Regions from separate parts of the Bradyrhizobium pachyrhizi genome, predicted to be linked through region 3. Evidence: riboswitches for the same ligand, from Rfam matches in the RefSeq annotation. Region 3 holds a riboswitch; each other region holds the start of a gene.
What was found. A riboswitch is a leader RNA that binds a small molecule or an ion and turns the genes downstream of it on or off. The one in region 3 is predicted to bind cobalamin.

Region 1: linked by a shared signal. The riboswitch ahead of metE (5-methyltetrahydropteroyltriglutamate--homocysteine S-methyltransferase) and the one ahead of QA639_RS05030 (TonB-dependent receptor) in region 3 are both predicted to bind cobalamin.
Region 2: linked by a shared signal. The riboswitch ahead of QA639_RS03285 (TonB-dependent receptor) and the one ahead of QA639_RS05030 (TonB-dependent receptor) in region 3 are both predicted to bind cobalamin.
Region 4: linked by a shared signal. The riboswitch ahead of QA639_RS16910 (DUF1636 family protein) and the one ahead of QA639_RS05030 (TonB-dependent receptor) in region 3 are both predicted to bind cobalamin.

What each region holds. Positions count from the first base shown of each region.
Region 1 is NZ_CP121667.1:7,333,654-7,337,863, forward strand. It holds gene QA639_RS34595 (hypothetical protein) at 443-718, opposite strand; gene QA639_RS34600 (glycoside hydrolase family 12 protein) at 906-1,703, shown strand; cobalamin riboswitch at 2,247-2,466, shown strand; gene metE (5-methyltetrahydropteroyltriglutamate--homocysteine S-methyltransferase) at 2,575-4,210, shown strand, end outside.
Region 2 is NZ_CP121667.1:740,129-744,338, reverse strand. It holds gene QA639_RS03295 (ABC transporter ATP-binding protein) at 100-873, opposite strand; gene QA639_RS03290 (FecCD family ABC transporter permease) at 870-1,913, opposite strand; cobalamin riboswitch at 2,026-2,223, shown strand; gene QA639_RS03285 (TonB-dependent receptor) at 2,387-4,210, shown strand, end outside.
Region 3 is NZ_CP121667.1:1,126,196-1,130,405, reverse strand. It holds gene QA639_RS05030 (TonB-dependent receptor) at 1-1,774, opposite strand, end outside; cobalamin riboswitch at 1,881-2,075, opposite strand; gene QA639_RS05025 (CobW family GTP-binding protein) at 2,302-3,231, opposite strand; gene QA639_RS05020 (amidohydrolase family protein) at 3,233-4,210, opposite strand, start outside.
Region 4 is NZ_CP121667.1:3,698,220-3,702,429, reverse strand. It holds gene cobN (cobaltochelatase subunit CobN) at 1-383, opposite strand, end outside; gene cobW (cobalamin biosynthesis protein CobW) at 383-1,417, opposite strand; gene QA639_RS16910 (DUF1636 family protein) at 1,414-1,788, opposite strand; cobalamin riboswitch at 1,883-2,092, opposite strand; gene cobO (cob(I)yrinic acid a,c-diamide adenosyltransferase) at 2,129-2,782, shown strand; gene QA639_RS16900 (cobyric acid synthase) at 2,794-4,210, shown strand, end outside.

The DNA.
Region 1 (4,210 bases), 2.6 Mb from region 3:
AGCCTCTAGCGCGCATCGCGCGCAGCGCCTTTCAGGCACTCTGGCTCAGGGATGAGATGAAATGGACATATGCGCCGAGACTGGACGCACAGTCCTGGCCGCGACCTCTGATTGGCCCCTGCACGCCATTGCGGCTTCGCGCGTATTGGCGGATGCTGGACCGGCAAGCGGCACGAAATGCGACGAGAATAGGATTAAGCCCAAGATCGCTAACTTGTCCGAAATCGATCCGAAGCGCGTAGCAGTCTTCTCTACCGGCGGGATGCGACAAGACAGCGATATCGTGTTCGCCGATCTCCCCAAACTTCTCGCGCACCAAGACCGAGCGCCGCGATGGCTTCGGTTCACGCGGACCTGCCCCGGCCCTCCGCCTGGAACGTGAGGCAATCCGCGAGACTGGTACGGAGTTTCGACATCAAGAACGTAAAGAACGCGAATGCGTCTATTCTTCAATGTAAGGCGGCCAAACGATCGCCGGCATATGCAAAATCCAACCGAAAATGTTCATTTTTACAAATCCTGCCTCAAAGTCCCCGCGGGGCTTTCCAGCTGACTGGAATCCAACGCGTGACTTGGTAGGCGCATCGATAGTCTTCCCCGGCTCGTCGCCCGGAGAAACGAACGCAATGTCAAGCCCGCCCGCGTCAACTGGATGCTCACAACCGAGAAGGCGCGCGTAAAAATGGCGTGCGCCGTCCAAACCCTTCAGCCAAATCAAGTCAATTTCAACGATTCAACTGCTCAGTGCCGCGGTTCTAGTCAGCTTCTCGAAAGCTAACCTGCCTACATTCGACCTTGGTCTGTAGACGCAAATGCCGGCGATGACTGAGCTTGGTCGCGAACCCAGGTAGGCGATGAGCCGATCGGCAAGAGGCTTTGTCGCTTATAAGAGCAAGGAGAGCCCCATGGAATCCAATCGGATAAACGGTGCCGGCTCGCGCGGGCCGGAATTTTGGGACGTCAGCACACAGGAGAATCATGACTTATTTAGCCAGACTGTGAATGAAATCAGGTCATCGTCCGCCGCGCCTGTAGCGGCAAAGCCTCCGATTTGGAGTTCGAGCGCTCCGTACGGGAACTTCTCGCGCAACGGGTATTCCTGGAACAACGATGTATGGGGCGCTGGCGCTGGGCATCAAACGATTTCGGTGCGTGACTCGAACCAGTGGAGCGTATGGTCGAACCAGCCGAATACGAAAGGCATCAAGAGCTATCCGCACGAGTCCTTCAATATCGGGAAACCGCTCAGTTCAATCAACACTCTGAGCTCGAACTTCAATCAGGAGGTTCCTGCTGGTGGCGCTTGGGACGCCGCCTACGATATCTGGGGCAACTCAAACCAGCAGGAGATCATGCTCTGGACAAACTACACCGGAAACTCGGACGGTAGCGGCAACGTAAAGCCGATTTCATATCACTATGCCCCTTCCGGGGCAGCGATCCCGGTTTACCGCAATATCAATGCAGGCGGGGCGACTTGGAACGTGTTTGAGGGCTTCAATGGTCACAAGGTCATCTCACTCCTGTGCACTTCGAAGACCAACAGCGGGACAGTAGACATCAAGAGTATCCTGCAGTGGATCAAGTCGACGGGCTATTTTGGCGACATAAACGTCGGTAGCGTCCAATACGGAGTCGAGATCACCTCCTCTCCTGGGGGAATGAACTTCAATTTCAACAACTGGACCGTGACCTCGAAGTGAAGATCCGCGTGCCGGAGATGATCTGAAGGGCACCAGCCGCAAACGGTTCGAACGCCTTGTTATGGAACATAAGCCTGCCTGGATACTCCGCCTCTGGGTCGACAGCGTATCCGAGCGCTTCGAGCCGAATTTTAGTTCCGCTCGGAATGAGCTGGTCCGGCTTTCATACTGAGGCGTGGGAAGGCCGCCAGCACCGGCGGGCGCTCCATCACTGCTTCCGACATCGGCAGGATAGGGCCCTCTCGCCCGCAAGACGCCCTTCTGCACGGCCGCCGAGTTTGAGGCCATCGGTTGCGCGACGGTCATTGGCCAGTGTCCGCGTTGGGGGTGCCAGCAGGGTGCAACAGACTTTATGCCGCTATTTCACGTGATGGCGACGCGCACGAGATTGTCGAAAGCATGCAGAAGCGCGCAGAACTCTATGCGATCGTTGGGTTTGCACCACTACAAGTCACTCTATTCTTCGGTTGTACCGAGCATCATTCCCGTTGGGATGCCGCAACAACCATAGTTTCTGAGGGTTGACGCACTCCCTCCGTTGCAGGTAATCGAAACCGTTGAGGTTCTCCAGATCACGATTGACCTGGAGCTAAGAGGGAAGCCGGTGCGCAGGTTCTTCGGAACGAAGCAATGCCGGCGCTGCCCCCGCAACTGTAAGCGGCGAGCCATCGTCCATTTCAGCCACTGAAGCGCAAGCTTCGGGAAGGCCGGACGATAGCTAGGACCCGCGAGCCAGGAGACCTGCCTCGGCAACATTAACGTCCACGGGCGGGGTGTCCCGGTGGTGCGGTTGCGACCCGTTTGCGCTCAACGCGCCTTGCGGAGTCCAGACGTGTCACCACGGCCTTTGCCCCCATTTGGGGTTAAGCCAATGTCCTCTACATCTATCTCCTCACTTGCGGTCGCAACTCTTGGTACGGCGCGCATCGGTCCACGCCGCGAGCTCAAGCTTGCGCTCGAAAGCTTCTGGTCCGGCACATCGGACGAGAAGGCATTGATCGAAGCCGGGATCGGATTGCGCACCGCCAACTGGGCGCGGCAGAAAAAGCTCGGTGTCTCGGTGATCCCGTCGAACGATTTCTCGTTCTACGACCAGGTGCTCGACACCTCGGTGATGGTTGGAGCGATTGCCCCGATCTATGGCTGGACCAGCGGCTCGATACCGCTTGCGACCTATTTTGCAATGGCGCGTGGCACCCAGGGTGATGTCCAAGGCGACCCGCACGATGCGTCCCGCGGCAACGCCCATCATGGCCAAAGCGTGCCGGCGCAAGAAATGACCAAGTGGTTCGACACCAACTATCACTATATGGTTCCGGAACTTGCGAAGGATCAGCAATTCCGTCTCGTCTCGCGCAAGCCGATCGAGGAATATGAGGAAGCCAAGGCGCTGGGCTACCAGACCCGACCTGTGCTGGTCGGTCCCGTCACCTTCCTCAAGCTCGCCAAGAGCAAGGATGCCGGCTTCGAGCCGCTGTCGCTGCTGGACCGACTGCTGCCGGTCTATGCCGAGGTGCTGCGGGAGCTTGCCAGAAGCGGCGCGGAATGGGTTCAAATTGACGAGCCCTGTCTGGTGCTGGATCTCGACGAGGCAGCTCATGACGCGCTGCGGCGTGCCTACGCCGAAATCGCCAGGGCTGTGCCGCAGATCAAGATCATGCTGACGAGCTATTTCGGCGGCCTCGGCCAGAACCGCGACACGGCGTTCGCGCTTCCCGTGGCCGGTTTGCATTTCGACCTGGTGCGCGCGCCCGAGCAGCTCGACGACCTCGCTCGCCTGCCCACCGACCGCGTCGTCTCGCTCGGTGTGCTGGACGGCCGCAACATCTGGCGTGCCGATCTGAGCAGAATTCTCGACCGGCTTGAGCCAGTCGTCGCAAAGCTCGGCAACGACCGCGTGCAGATCGCGCCCTCGTGCTCGCTGCTGCATGTACCGATCGATCTCGCGCTGGAAGTCAAGCTCGACGCCGAGGTGAAGAGTTGGCTGGCCTTCTCCGTGCAGAAGATCGAAGAGCTGGCCGCGCTCGGCAGGTCGCTCGCAAGCGGGCGCAGGTCGATCGCAAAGGACTTGAAGGCATCCGACGCCGCCGCGTTAGCGCGCAAGACCTCGCCGCGCATTCACGACGCGAAGGTGGCAAGCCGTATTGCCGGGATCGACGAGGCAGTGCGCCGGCGCGCCAGTCGGTTCGAGAAACGAGCCGCAGTGCAGCATGCGCGCTTCAACCTGCCAGCTTTCCCCACGACAACAATCGGCTCCTTCCCGCAGACCCAGGAAATCAGGAAGGCGCGCGCCTCGCACGCCAAGGGAGACCTGAGTGATACCGCCTACAAGACTTTCCTGCAAAACCAGACGGCACGCACCGTGCGCTGGCAGGAAAGCATCGGCCTCGACGTCCTCGTCCATGGCGAGTTCGAGCGCAACGACATGGTGCAGTACTTCGGTGAGCAGCTCTTAGGATTCGTCTTCACCGAGAACGCCTGGGTGCAGTCCTACGGCTCGCGCTATG
Region 2 (4,210 bases), 390 kb from region 3:
GGGCAAGGCACGACGCAAGATAGCGTCCGCGCGAAAACAGCGCCCCCTCCCCCGCAAGCGGGAGAGGTGAACTGAACTCGTGGAGACGCCGCATCCTCATCACACGTCCGCCCACGGCACGATGACCGCCTCGCGCTGAAATTCGGCGCGATAGGCGCTGACCCGGAACACGCTGGCGAGGACCGCCTCCGACAATGCGTCGACAGGCGCGCCCTGCGCGGCCAGCCGTCCCTCCGACAGCACCAGAACATGATCGGCGAAGCGCGCGGCGAGTCCCAGGTCATGCGTCACCACGATCACCAGCACACCGGTATCGGCGACGTTGCGCAGCTTCTGCATCACGTCGATCTGGTGGCGCGGATCGAGCGAGGCGGTCGGCTCGTCGGCGAGGATCACCGGCGCCTCCACCGCGAGCACCCGGGCCAGCGCGACGCGGCTGCGTTCGCCGCCGGAGAGTTCGGTGACGCGGCGATCGCTGAATTCAGTGACGTCGACCGCCTGCATCGCGCGCAGCACCGCCTCCATATCCGTCTGCGACAGCCGCGCCGGATCGGTCGCGCCGTGCGGATAGCGGCCGAGCGCGACGATATCGCGCGCCGGCAGCGGCCAGTGCACCATGTGCCCCTGCGGCAGATAGGCGAAACGTTTCGCGCGCTCGCGCAGCGGCAGCGAGGCCAGCGCATCGCCGCCGATCCGGATCTCGCCGCCCGACGGAATCAGCCCGGCCAGCGCGCGCAGCAGCGTGGTCTTGCCAGCGCCGTTCGGCCCGATCAGCGCGACGAGATGGCCCGATGGCAGCGACAGCGAGACATCGTGCAGCACCTCGCGGCTGCCGAGCGAAGCATTGAGCGCGGTAGCGGAGAGCAGCGTCATGCCACGCCTCCGCCGAGCGCGCGGCGTTCGCGCATGATCAGATAGAGGAAGAACGGCACGCCGATGATCGAGGTCAGCACGCCGACCTTGATGTCCGAGGTCGAAGGGATGATGCGCACCGCGATGTCGGCGGCGAGCAGCAACGCCGAGCCGGTGAGCGCGCTCGGCACCAAGAGCCGCGCCGGATCGTGACCGATCACGGGACGCATCAGATGCGGCGCAACGAGGCCGATGAAACCGATCGTGCCTGTCACGGCAACTGCGCCGCCGACGCCGAGCGCCACGCCCGTGATCACGAAAAGCCGCAACCGCCCGACATCGACGCCGAGGCTCTGCGCCGCCTCCTCGCCGAGCGTCAGCGCGCGGAACGCGCTCGCCTGGCTGAGCAGGATGGCGGCGCCTGCGACGATGAAGGGCAGCGCCAGCGCGACGTGCTGGAAGCTCCGGTCTTCCAGCGAGCCGAGCAGCCAGAACGCGATCTCCAGCACCACGAAGGGATTGCTGGAGAGGTTCATCACCAGCGCCGTCGCCGCTCCCGCAAAGCTCGAGATCGCGAGCCCGGCGAGGATCAGGATCAGCAGTCCGGCGTTGCGGCCGGCGATCGCAAGCAGCGCGAACACCGAGCCGAACGCGGCGATGATCGCCACCACCGGCAGCGCGTAGGAACGCACATCGGCGAGGCCCAGCGCGATCACCAGCACCGCGCCGAAGGCGGCCGATTGCGGCGCGCCGAACAGTGACGGCGAGGCTAGCGGATTGCGCAGCAGCCCTTGCAGCGACGCACCCGACAGCCCGAGAATACCGCCGATCGCGAATGCCAGGATGGTGCGCGGCAGGCGGATCTCGCGCACGATCACCTGCGCCACATCGCTGCCGCCGCCGAACAGCGCCTCGATCACCGCGAGCGGCGACAGCCGCACCGGCCCGATGCCGAGCGAGAGCACGCACAGCAGGGCCACGAGCGCGAGCAGCGCCGCGGTGGCGCCCCACCGGCGCCGCGCCGCGACCTCGGCCGCCAAGGCAAAATCCTGCACGCTCATTGGATCCATGGTCTTACAGCGATCGCCGTGGCAGACAAGCGACACTCGGCAAAAACCGTGGCCGCCCGGCCATTGCCCGACTTCCGCCGGATTGACTTTGCTACCCGGCCGAACCCTAGATGAACATGACGGTTCTTTCGTGAGATGAAAAGGGAATGCGGTACGGGGAAACTTCCCCAACGCCGCGGCTGCCCCCGCAACTGTATGCGGTGAATCCTTCGTCACAGGCCACTGGGAATCTCGGTCCCGGGAAGGCGATGAAGGGTAACGACCCGCGAGCCAGGAGACCTGCCGTCAGCCGTGATCACACGCGATGCTGCCGGTCGGGGAGTACAGGCATGAGCTTCACCTGATGCTGTGAGCACGATGGTGAGACTGGTTCGCGGTGACGTGCCACTGACGTTACCGAGACCTCGCTTATGTTCTCCTTCCCTTTCCATCGGCGACACCGCGCGCTTCTGCTCGCGTCGACGATGATCGCGCCGGCAATCCTTTTCTCCGCCGCGCGGGCGCAGCAGGCACCCGCTCCCGATCAGCTGCCGGCGATCGAAGTCACCAAGCCGCGCGACCAGAACGTCACGCGCGCCAGGCCGGCCGCTGACGAAGCGCCGGCGCCGCGACGCCCGGCGCCGGGCACCTCGCAAGGCAACGACACAGGCAGCGGATCGGGCACGACAGCGACCGGCGCGGCCACCGGAACGGATGGCACCGGCGGCGGCCGCCAGTTCGCCGGCATTGTCGGCTCCTCCTCGGCCGTGATCACCGCCGACGACATCGCCCATTCGCCGGTGCAGTCGTTGCCCGAGATCCTCGCGCAGGTGCCAGGCGTGCAGCTGCAAACGCCCTATGGCGGACCGAACGGCGCCAAGACCTCGGTCGACCTGCGCGGCTTCGGCGCCTTCGCGACCGACAACACGCTGTTCCTGCTCAACGGCCGCCGCCTCAACGACGTCGACAAGGCCGGCTTCGACCTCACCACGATCCCGCTCGATTCGATCGAGCGCATCGAGATCACGCGCGGCAACAGCGGCGCGGTGCTCTACGGCGACAACGCGGTGGGCGGCGTCGTCAACATCATTACCAAGACCGGCGTCGGCGGCCCGCCGACGACGATGCGCGCCGAGGCCGGATTTGGCTCGTTCAACACCCGCATGGCCGCGGTCTCCGCGGCGCTCAACTCCGGACCGTGGTCCACCTCGTTCTACGGCAACGGCATCAAGTCCGACGGCTACCGCGTCAACAATGCGCTCGACCAGCGCAACGCCGTCGGCAACATCAACTACACGACGCCTGATCTCACCGCCTTCCTGACCGTCACCGGCAGCGACCAGAAGCTCGGCCTGCCCGGCGGACGGCTGGTCGATCCGTCGATCGGCGTCAATGAGCTGCTCACCGACCGCCGCGGCGCCGCGACGCCCTTCGACTATGCCAACCAGCAGACCGCCAGCGTCACCGCCGGCTTCACCAGGTCGCTGATGAACGGCGTCGACCTCATCGTCGACGGCGGCTGGCGGCAGCGCGAGACGCAGAGCGGCTTCTTCGGCAGGGTGCCGACCATCAGCTTCGCCTCGACCTACAATGACGCCGCGCTGCAGACCTGGTCTCTGACACCGCGGCTCAGCGTCAAGAACGTGATGCTGGGGATGCCGTCGACGATCCTGACCGGCATCGACTATTACGATTCGACCTTCCGTGAGGCGCGCGGCGCCTATCAGGGCGTCGATCCCTTCCATATCTACAATATCGAGCAGCGGTCCGTGGCCGGCTACTGGCAACATGCGCTGGGCCTGTTGCCGACGACCGACTTCTCCTACGGCGCGCGGGTCCAGAACACCAGCATCTCGGCGCGCGATCGCTACGACCCGAATGCGCCGTTCGCGTTCGATGCGCAGGCAGCGCCGCTCGACAGCAACGAGACGCAATACGCGCTGCATGTCGGCGTCGAGCATCGCCTGACCGACACCTTCTCCGTGTTCGGCCGCGCGGCCCGCGCGTTCCGCACGCCTGATGTCGACGAGCGCGTTGCATCAGGGCCGTCATTCGACCCGCTGACCTTCGCCCCGATCCCGCAGACCTTCCAGCTCAAGACCCAGACCTCGCAGGACGTCGAGGGCGGCTTCCGCGTCAGGACCAATCGCTTCCAGGTCCAGACCAGCGTCTATCTGATGGATCTCGACAACGAGATCCATTTCAACCCGGTGCTGTTCTACAACACCAACCTCGACCCCACCCGCCGCTACGGCAGCGAGACCAGCGCCTCGCTGAGGGTCAGCGACAGCGTGACCCTGCGCGGCGGC
Region 3 (4,210 bases):
GCCCGGTCTTGACGATCTCGTAGGCAGCCAGCGTCCACTCGCCGCGACCGCCCCAGAACGACTGCTTGACCCCGATCTCGGTCTGCTTGCCGGTCGCAAGCTGGAACGTTTTCTGCGTGGTCGACAGTGAGATCAAATTGCTGACCGGATCGACGCCGACCGCGTACTGGCCATAGAATGCGAGGTTCTTGATCGGCTCGTAGACGAGGCCAGCGCGCCAGCTCGTGCCTGATAGCGTCGTCTCGAAACTGTTTGCCGGCGCCTTGTAGTCGGTGCGGTCCACCTCGGGGCGATCATACCTGACCCCGGTGACGAGCGACAATTGATCGGTCAGCGAGAGACGATCCTCGGCGAACAGCGCGTATTGATTGACGATCGCATTGAAGCCCGGCGTGGTCGCCGGCGTCGTCGCGAAGAACGACCCGGGATCGAACACATAAGGATTGACCGACGACGCGCCGCCATAGGGCGAGTTATTGGTGTGGGTGAAGTCGATCCGGTTGACGTCGAAGCCGGCGACAAACTGGTTCGCAAGTCCAAACACGTGACCGCTGAAGGTCGCATCCATCCGATTGCCGAGCTGCTTCTGGTCGTGGAGGATTTCGATATAGCTCGTCCGATCGATCAGCTGGGTCTTCGGATTCCAGGTGTAGTTCTCGATGTCGCGCCAGTGCCGCTCGCTGGTCAGGTAATACAGCGTGTTGTTGACCTTGACGCCGTCGGCGACGTCCCACTCGGTCTTGAACCGGGTCCAGCTGTCCTGATAGCGGATCGCGCTGTCCAATGCATTGTAGTTCTTGAAGCGCAGCGCGTCCTGGATCGAGCCGTTGATCAGCGGCGTGCCGAAATAGCGCGACGGACTGCGGTCGCCGTAGTCCTCCGACAGCGTGAAGGCGAGATTGTCCGACGCCTGCACCCGCACGGCAGCGGAGACTACCGCGTTCGAGGTCTTGTCGCGATCGACCCAGCCGTCCGACATGTTGCCGGTAGCGTTGATGCGGTACGACACATTGGGATCGATCGGACCGGTGCTGTCCACGGACAGCCGCCGCGTCATGTTGCTGTCGAGCGAGACCTCGGCCTCATTATAGGGCGTATTGAGCGGTTTCTTCGGGATCACGTTGATGACGCCACCGATGGCGCCTTCGCCGTACAGCACCGAGGCGGGGCCGCGCAGCACTTCGATGCGTTGCGTCGACCAGGTGTCATAGGGGAATGTCAGGGTGCCGGAGCCGATATAGAAGCGCGTGCCGTCATACAACGTCATCACCGAGTTGCTGCCGGCAAAGCCGCGGGTGCTGAACGACAGGCCGCCATTGCCAGGCGCCGGCGTCGCGACGAACCCGGCCGCGTCCTGGGTGACGGCATCGAGCACATTGTGCTGGCCGCGTTCGGCGATGGTCTGCGCCGTGATGATCTCGACGCTGGCCGGCGTCTGCAGCGGCGTCAGATTGAGACGACTGCCGGTGCCGCCCTGCGTGGTGGCATTGAGCGTCGGCGATGCCGATCCCGATGCGCCCGACGCTGCGACGCGCGGCGCGTTGCCGGCTGTTGCGATCGTCGCGGGCCTCGGCCGTGGCCGCGCCGCAGCGGCCATGTCACGGCTGCGCGCCGCAGGCTTCGGCTTGGCGGTCACCGAGGGCGCGACCTCGATCGGATCGAGCCTGGTTGGTGGCGGCGTTTGTGCCGAGCCTTCGGCCGGCAACAACAGCGATGACAGGGAGCAGACGAGACCGAGGCGCCATTTGCGCGCAACGGGAAAGGACGGAGACATGAAACGACTCGCGGTAACGTGGCACGTCACCGCGAACGCGGACTGGCGCATTGCCCAAAAGGCAGTGCTCCGATCCCACCAGGACGCCCCCGCCCGATGTGCTCGCGTGTGACCACGACTGACGGCAGGTCTCCTGGCTCACGGGTCATCGCCTGTCGACGCCTTCCCGGGCCGATGGCCCAGTGGCAAATTGACGAAAGGCTCGCCGTTTACAGTTGCGGGGACAGCTGCGGCATTGGGGTTACCCTCGCACCGCATTCCCTTTTGATCCCCGAAGGGAACCGTCGGCAAAAACGATAGGTGGTGCCGGCAAGGCTGTCAATTCGATGCGATTGTCGCACACATGCTTTGCGGGATGGAGCTGCGGCGATGACACAGCGGCATCCGCGGATGACGCGGAGATGTAATCCCGTCATCGTGAGGAGCCGCGAAGCGGCGTCTCGAAGGATGCATGGCCACAGCTGGGCCGTCCATCCTTCGAGGCTCGCTCTGCTCGTGCCTCAGGATGACGGAAACATAAGCTCACATCACTCGATGTCGACACATCCCTGCATGATCACATCGATCTCGGTGCGCGACAGAGCACCCATCTCGGCGATAAACACGATGCGCGTGCGCGGCACGCCGGGCGACGGCACGCCGCCCGCACCCAAGGTCGCGCGGCCGCCGGCGAGTTGAAACACCGTCAGCCGCCCGGGCTGTTCCACCGTCTCGAACAATCCCTTCGCCCGCGCCAGCTTCGGCGCCAGTCTGCCGATCGCCTGCTGCAAGCGCGGCAGCACGACGGGCCGCTCCGAGGTCCAGCTCAGCGTCTCGAAGCGATCCGACGACGGCCGTCGCGGCGCGGTCTCGCGCGGCGCCGACACATGATCGAGGTCCGCCGGGAACAGTAGCGCGGCCGGCACCTCGCCATGCAAGGCATCAACCACCACGGCCGCCGGACGCACCGCGCGCACGGCGTCGCGGATCGCGGCGCACGCGGCGGCGTCGGCCAGATCGACCTTGCTCAGCGCCACCACATCCGCCGCCCGGAGCTGCGAGCGCAGCAGAGCATCGTTCAGCACCGCCGCAGGCTGCGCCGCGTCGACCACGCACAGCACCGTCTCCAGCGGCGCCTCCTTCCAGATCACGGGATCCATCAGGTTGCGCACGATGTCGGCGGGATCGGCGATCCCGCTGGTCTCGATCACGATGAATTCGGGACGCGGATCACGCCGCAACAGCGTGGCGAGCGTGCGCAGCAGGTCGCCCTCCAGCGTGCAGCAGATGCAGCCATTGCTCAGGCTGACCACGCCGTCGCTAGCGCCCGCGATCAGCTCGGCGTCAATATTGATCGCACCGAAATCGTTGACCACGGCGGCGATGCGCCGCCCTTGCGCATGCGCCAGCAGATGGTTGACGATCGTGGTCTTGCCCGCCCCGAGGAAGCCCGCGACCAGCAGGATCGGGACCGGCACCTCAGCCCCCCGTGACGGGGCGGCGCACCGGCCGGCCGGGACGCGCCGCGACATCGAGCACACCATCGCTGATCAGCGGCTGGCCGCTGACCACGAGATGCCGCACGCCCTCCGCCGGACGATTCATCGCGGAAAAGGTCGCGCGATCGCTCAGCGTCTCGTAGTCGAACACCACGACATCTGCGTCGGCGCCGACCTGCAGCCGGCCCTTGGCCCGCATCGCGGGCGTGCTCGCCGACAGGATCTCGGCCGGGATCAGCGCGCATTTGCGGATGCCTTCGAGCAGCGACACTTTCTTGCGTTCGCGCACCCATTCGCGGATGAAGCGGGTGAAGCAGCCGGCCGAGCGCGGATGCGAGGTAGCATCGTCGGGCAGCGGCCAGGCGTCGCCGCTGTAGGGACGGCCGTCCGACAGCGTCCACGGCATCGCGTCGGAGGCGATCGCGCCGCCCGGATACAGCACCGCCATGTCGAGCAGATCGCGATGATGCGCGTTGTTCTCGATGTCGAGCACGTGCCACAGCACCAAGGTCGAGGGCTCTTCGGCCTGTGCCGCCAGCAGCTCCTCGCGGCTGCCGAAACGGTGACCGTCGGTCACGCGCTGTACCGAATCGTAACCGAGGCCGTTACGCTCTTCGAATTTCGGATCGCTGAAGAAGGTCGCCGCCAGCACGGTCGAGCCGGTGCCGTAGGGATAGGCCTCCACCGTGATCGGCAGGCCTTGCGCCTGCGCTTTCGCGATCAGCGCAACACAGCGTTCGATATCCGTCTTGCTCGATGAGTTGAAGTGGCAGATGTGCATATGCGCGCCGGTGGCGCCGGCATAGCCGATCAGGCGGATATAGGCCTCAGCCGCGCTCTCGGGATCGATCCGTGACATGTACGCGACGTGGGTGAAGGTCGGCACCGCATGATCCGCCGCGAGCTGGCACACCGCGGTCAATTCCTGCACGCCGGCACCCGGCGCATAGGCGTTGAG
Region 4 (4,210 bases), 2.6 Mb from region 3:
GAGAATTCATCCAGCCGCTGATCGTCGCGGCCATCGGCCGGCAGCACGACCAGGGCGATGCCGCGCTCCTTCGCCAGCCGATGCACCGCGGCCAACCCGTATGACCAATAGGGCTCGCCGCCGATCAGCCGCACCAGAATGCCGCGCGCGTGCGACAGCGTCCGCTCGATGTAGGTATCGACCGACAGCGCATGGCGCAACTCCGCGAGATTGGCGAGCCGCAGCGACGGCAACGCAGCGCGGCCGCGCCGCCAGCCGGCCGCGAAGGCAGCAAGATCGCTGTCGGAAAACGACAACACCACGAGATCGGCCGGATCCTGGCCGAGGTCCCTTGGCGTCGCGGTCTCCTCAAGGCCGCGGCTCTCGCGGAAGACGACGTGCATCAGACACCAAGCCGTGCCCTGATCGCGGCTTCATCGATGTCGGCATGTTCGCCGATCACGACGAGCTTCGACTGCCGCGCCCGGGCGCCCCAGGGCATGTCGAACTGATGCCGCACCCGCTCGCCGACCGATTGCACCAGCAGCCGCATCGGCTTGCCCTCGACCGCGATGTAGCCCTTGGCGCGCAGCACATTCTGCTCGCGCGCCAGCCCCTTGATCGAGGCGACCAGCGCGTCGACATCCGAAACTTCCGGAAGATCGATCACGACGGAATTGAAATCGTCGTGCTCGTGTTCCTCTTCGCCATCGTGATGCGACGGCCGCGCCGCGAGGTCGTTTTCCGCCGCCGCCTCGAGCCCGAGGATCACGCGTGCGTCGATCGTGCCGTCGACGACGGGCAACATCGGCACCTCGCGCGGCATCTCGGCCGCGATCACCTCTTTCGCCGCCTTGATCCCTTCCGCCCCGGCGAGATCGGCCTTGGTCAGCAGCACGATATCGGCACATGCGATCTGATCCTCGAACACTTCCGACAGCGGCGTCTCGTGGTCGAGATTGTCGTCCGCCGCACGCTGCGCATCCACCGCGGCCGGATCAGGCGCAAACCGGCCGGCGGCGACGGCCTCGGCGTCGGCGAGCGCGATCACGCCGTCGACCGTGATCCGCGAACGAATCTCCGGCCAGTCGAACGCTTTCAGCAGCGGCTTCGGCAGGGCGAGCCCCGAGGTCTCGATCACGATGTGATCGGGCTTCACGTTCCGCGCCAGCAACTGCTCCATCGCCGGGATGAAATCATCGGCGACGGTGCAGCAGATGCAGCCATTGGCGAGCTCGACGATATTCTCGGCCGGACAATTGGCGTCGGCGCACGACTTCAGGATGTCGCCGTCGACGCCTTCGCTGCCGAATTCGTTGACCAGCACCGCGAGCTTCTTGCCGTTAGCATTGCGGATCAGATGCTGGATCAGCGTCGTCTTGCCGGAGCCGAGAAAGCCGGTCACGACCGTGACCGGAATTTTGGCGAGCGTGTTCATTCTGCGGCCTCCGGCACGACGGGAAGAGGTGGAATGCGGGCGAGCGATTGCTTGCGGAAGATTTCCGGACGGCTGCGCCACGGCACGATGCCGTCGGGCGCCGCCGCATACGCGGAGGCACCGGCGATCACATCCGCGGCATTATCGGCGGACAGTCGGCCGTAGACATAGGACCAGCGCCCCGGCGCGCTGAGCGCGACTGAGCACCCTTGGCTGCAGGCCGACAGGCATGCGACGGGAACCAGATTGACGTCATCGGGCACGCCGGCCTCGACAAGCGCGGCATGCAGGCGTGCACCGGGCGCGAGCTCACCTTCCGCCGGCGTCTGGCCGGCGCGGCAGGTGATGCAGACATGAAGTGTAACGCTCATCGCCCTTCCTGGATTGACAGCGGGAAGCGATGAGGCACACGAACCGATTTTGGACAGGTTCGTTCCCCGTCGCGGAACACCCCGTCCGCCGGTTTCACAACATGCTGCGTTGGCAGGTCTCCCGGCTTGCGGAGCAGGTTTTACCCTTCGATGCCCACCTTCCCGACTCCATGGAATCAGTGGCTTGGGCATCTCTCCGGTCACGGTTGCGGGGGCGGCTGCGCTTCGGGCCCGATTTAGCGGAGCCCTATCGCATTCCCTCTTCGCCTGTCGTAGGACAGGAACCAACGCGGGACCACCATTCGTCCAAGCCTCGCACTTGTCAAGCCGAAGGAACGTGATGATTTCAGATGGAAACGACGCTGAAGACGGCACCGTCGGCACCGATCTTTCGCTGGACACGCGCCACGCGGACAAGATGGCGAAAAAAAAGGCCGCCCGCGACCGCATCATGGCGACCAAGAGCGGTGAAAAGGGCCTGATCATCGTTCATACCGGCGCCGGCAAAGGAAAATCGTCCTCCGCGTTCGGCATGATCGTGCGCTGTGTGGCGCACGGCTTTCCCTGCGCCGTGGTGCAGTTCATCAAGGGCGCCTGGGATACCGGCGAACGCCGCCTGCTCACCGGGCATTTCGGCGATCTCTGTCAATTTCACGCCATGGGCGAAGGCTTTACCTGGGAGACGCAGGATCGCGCCCGCGACATCGCGGCAGCGCAAGCCGGCTGGGAAAAGGCCAAGCAGCTGATCGCAGACCCGAGCCTGCGCATGGTCGTGCTCGACGAGATCAACATCGCGCTACGCTACGAGTACCTCGCGATATCAGATGTCGTCGACTTTCTGACCACGTCGAAGCCGCCGATGACCCATGTCGTGCTCACCGGGCGCAATGCCAAGGATGAATTGATCGAGATTGCCGACCTCGTCACCGAGATGACGCTGGTGAAGCATCCGTTCCGCTCAGGCATCAAGGCCCAGCCGGGCGTCGAGTTCTGACGGACATCACGATGGCGCGCGCATTGATGATCCAGGGAGCCGGCTCGGACGTGGGCAAATCGCTCATCGTCGCCGGCCTCGCGCGCGCCGCGCGACGACGCGGCCTGCGCGTGCTGCCGTTCAAGCCGCAGAACATGTCGAACAACGCCGCCGTGACCGTCGACGGCGGCGAGATCGGCCGCGCGCAGGCCTTGCAGGCCCTCGCCGCGGGCGTCGAGCCGCACACCGACATGAACCCGGTGCTGCTCAAGCCCGAAACCGATGTCGGCGCCCAGATCATCGTGCACGGCAAACGGATCGCCACCGCACGCGCGCGCGAATATGCCGCCATGAAACCATCGCTGATGGCCGCGGTGCTGGGGAGTTTTGCGCGCCTGAAGCAGCGCGCCGATCTGGTGCTGGTCGAGGGCGCCGGCAGCCCCGCCGAGGTCAACTTACGCAAGTCCGATATCGCCAATATGGGGTTTGCACGCCGGGCCGACGTGCCCGTGGTGCTGGTCGGCGACATCGACCGCGGCGGCGTGATCGCGCAGCTGGTCGGCATCAAGGCGGTGATCGATCCTGATGATGCCGCGATGATCCAGGGCTTTGTCATCAACAAATTCCGCGGCGATCCGACATTGTTCGACGACGGCTACCGCCTGATCGAAGAGCGCACCGCCTGGCGCGGGTTTGGCGTGCTGCCCTGGTTCGTCCGCGCCGGCGAACTTCCGGCTGAAGATGCGCTCGGGCTCGGCGAGTCGCGCAAGCCGGGCCAGTGCAAGATCGCGTTCCTTGCGCTGCCGCGGATCGCCAATTTCGACGACCTCGATCCGCTGAAGCTCGAGCCCGGCGTCGATCTCATGATGGTGCGTCCGGGCGAAGCCGTCCCGGGTGATGCGAAGCTCGTCATCCTGCCCGGCTCGAAATCGACCCGCGGCGATCTCGCCTTCCTGCGCGCGCAGGGCTGGGACATCGATCTCCTCGCTCATCGTCGCCGCGGCGGCCATGTCCTCGGCCTGTGCGGCGGCTACCAGATGCTCGGACAGAGCGTCGCCGACCCCGATGGGATCGAGGGTCCCGCCGGTGAAACGCGCGGCCTTGGGCTGCTCGATGTCACGACCACCATGACCGAACAGAAGACACTGACGCGCGTCAGCGCAGTGCATGAAGCGACCAGCCAGCCGATCAGCGCCTACGAGATCCATATCGGCCGCACCGACGGCCCGGATCGCGTGCGTCCTTTTGCATCGCTTGATGGCGCGCCGGAAGGCGCCATTTCGAGTGACGGGCGCGTTCACGGCAGCTATCTGCACGGACTGTTCGCCTCGGACGAATTTCGCAAGGCCTTCCTCGCGCAACTCGACATCGCGGCGGCTGATCAGCCCTACGGCGCCAGGGTCGAGAGCGCGCTCGACGCGCTTGCCGGGCACATCGAGACCCATCTCG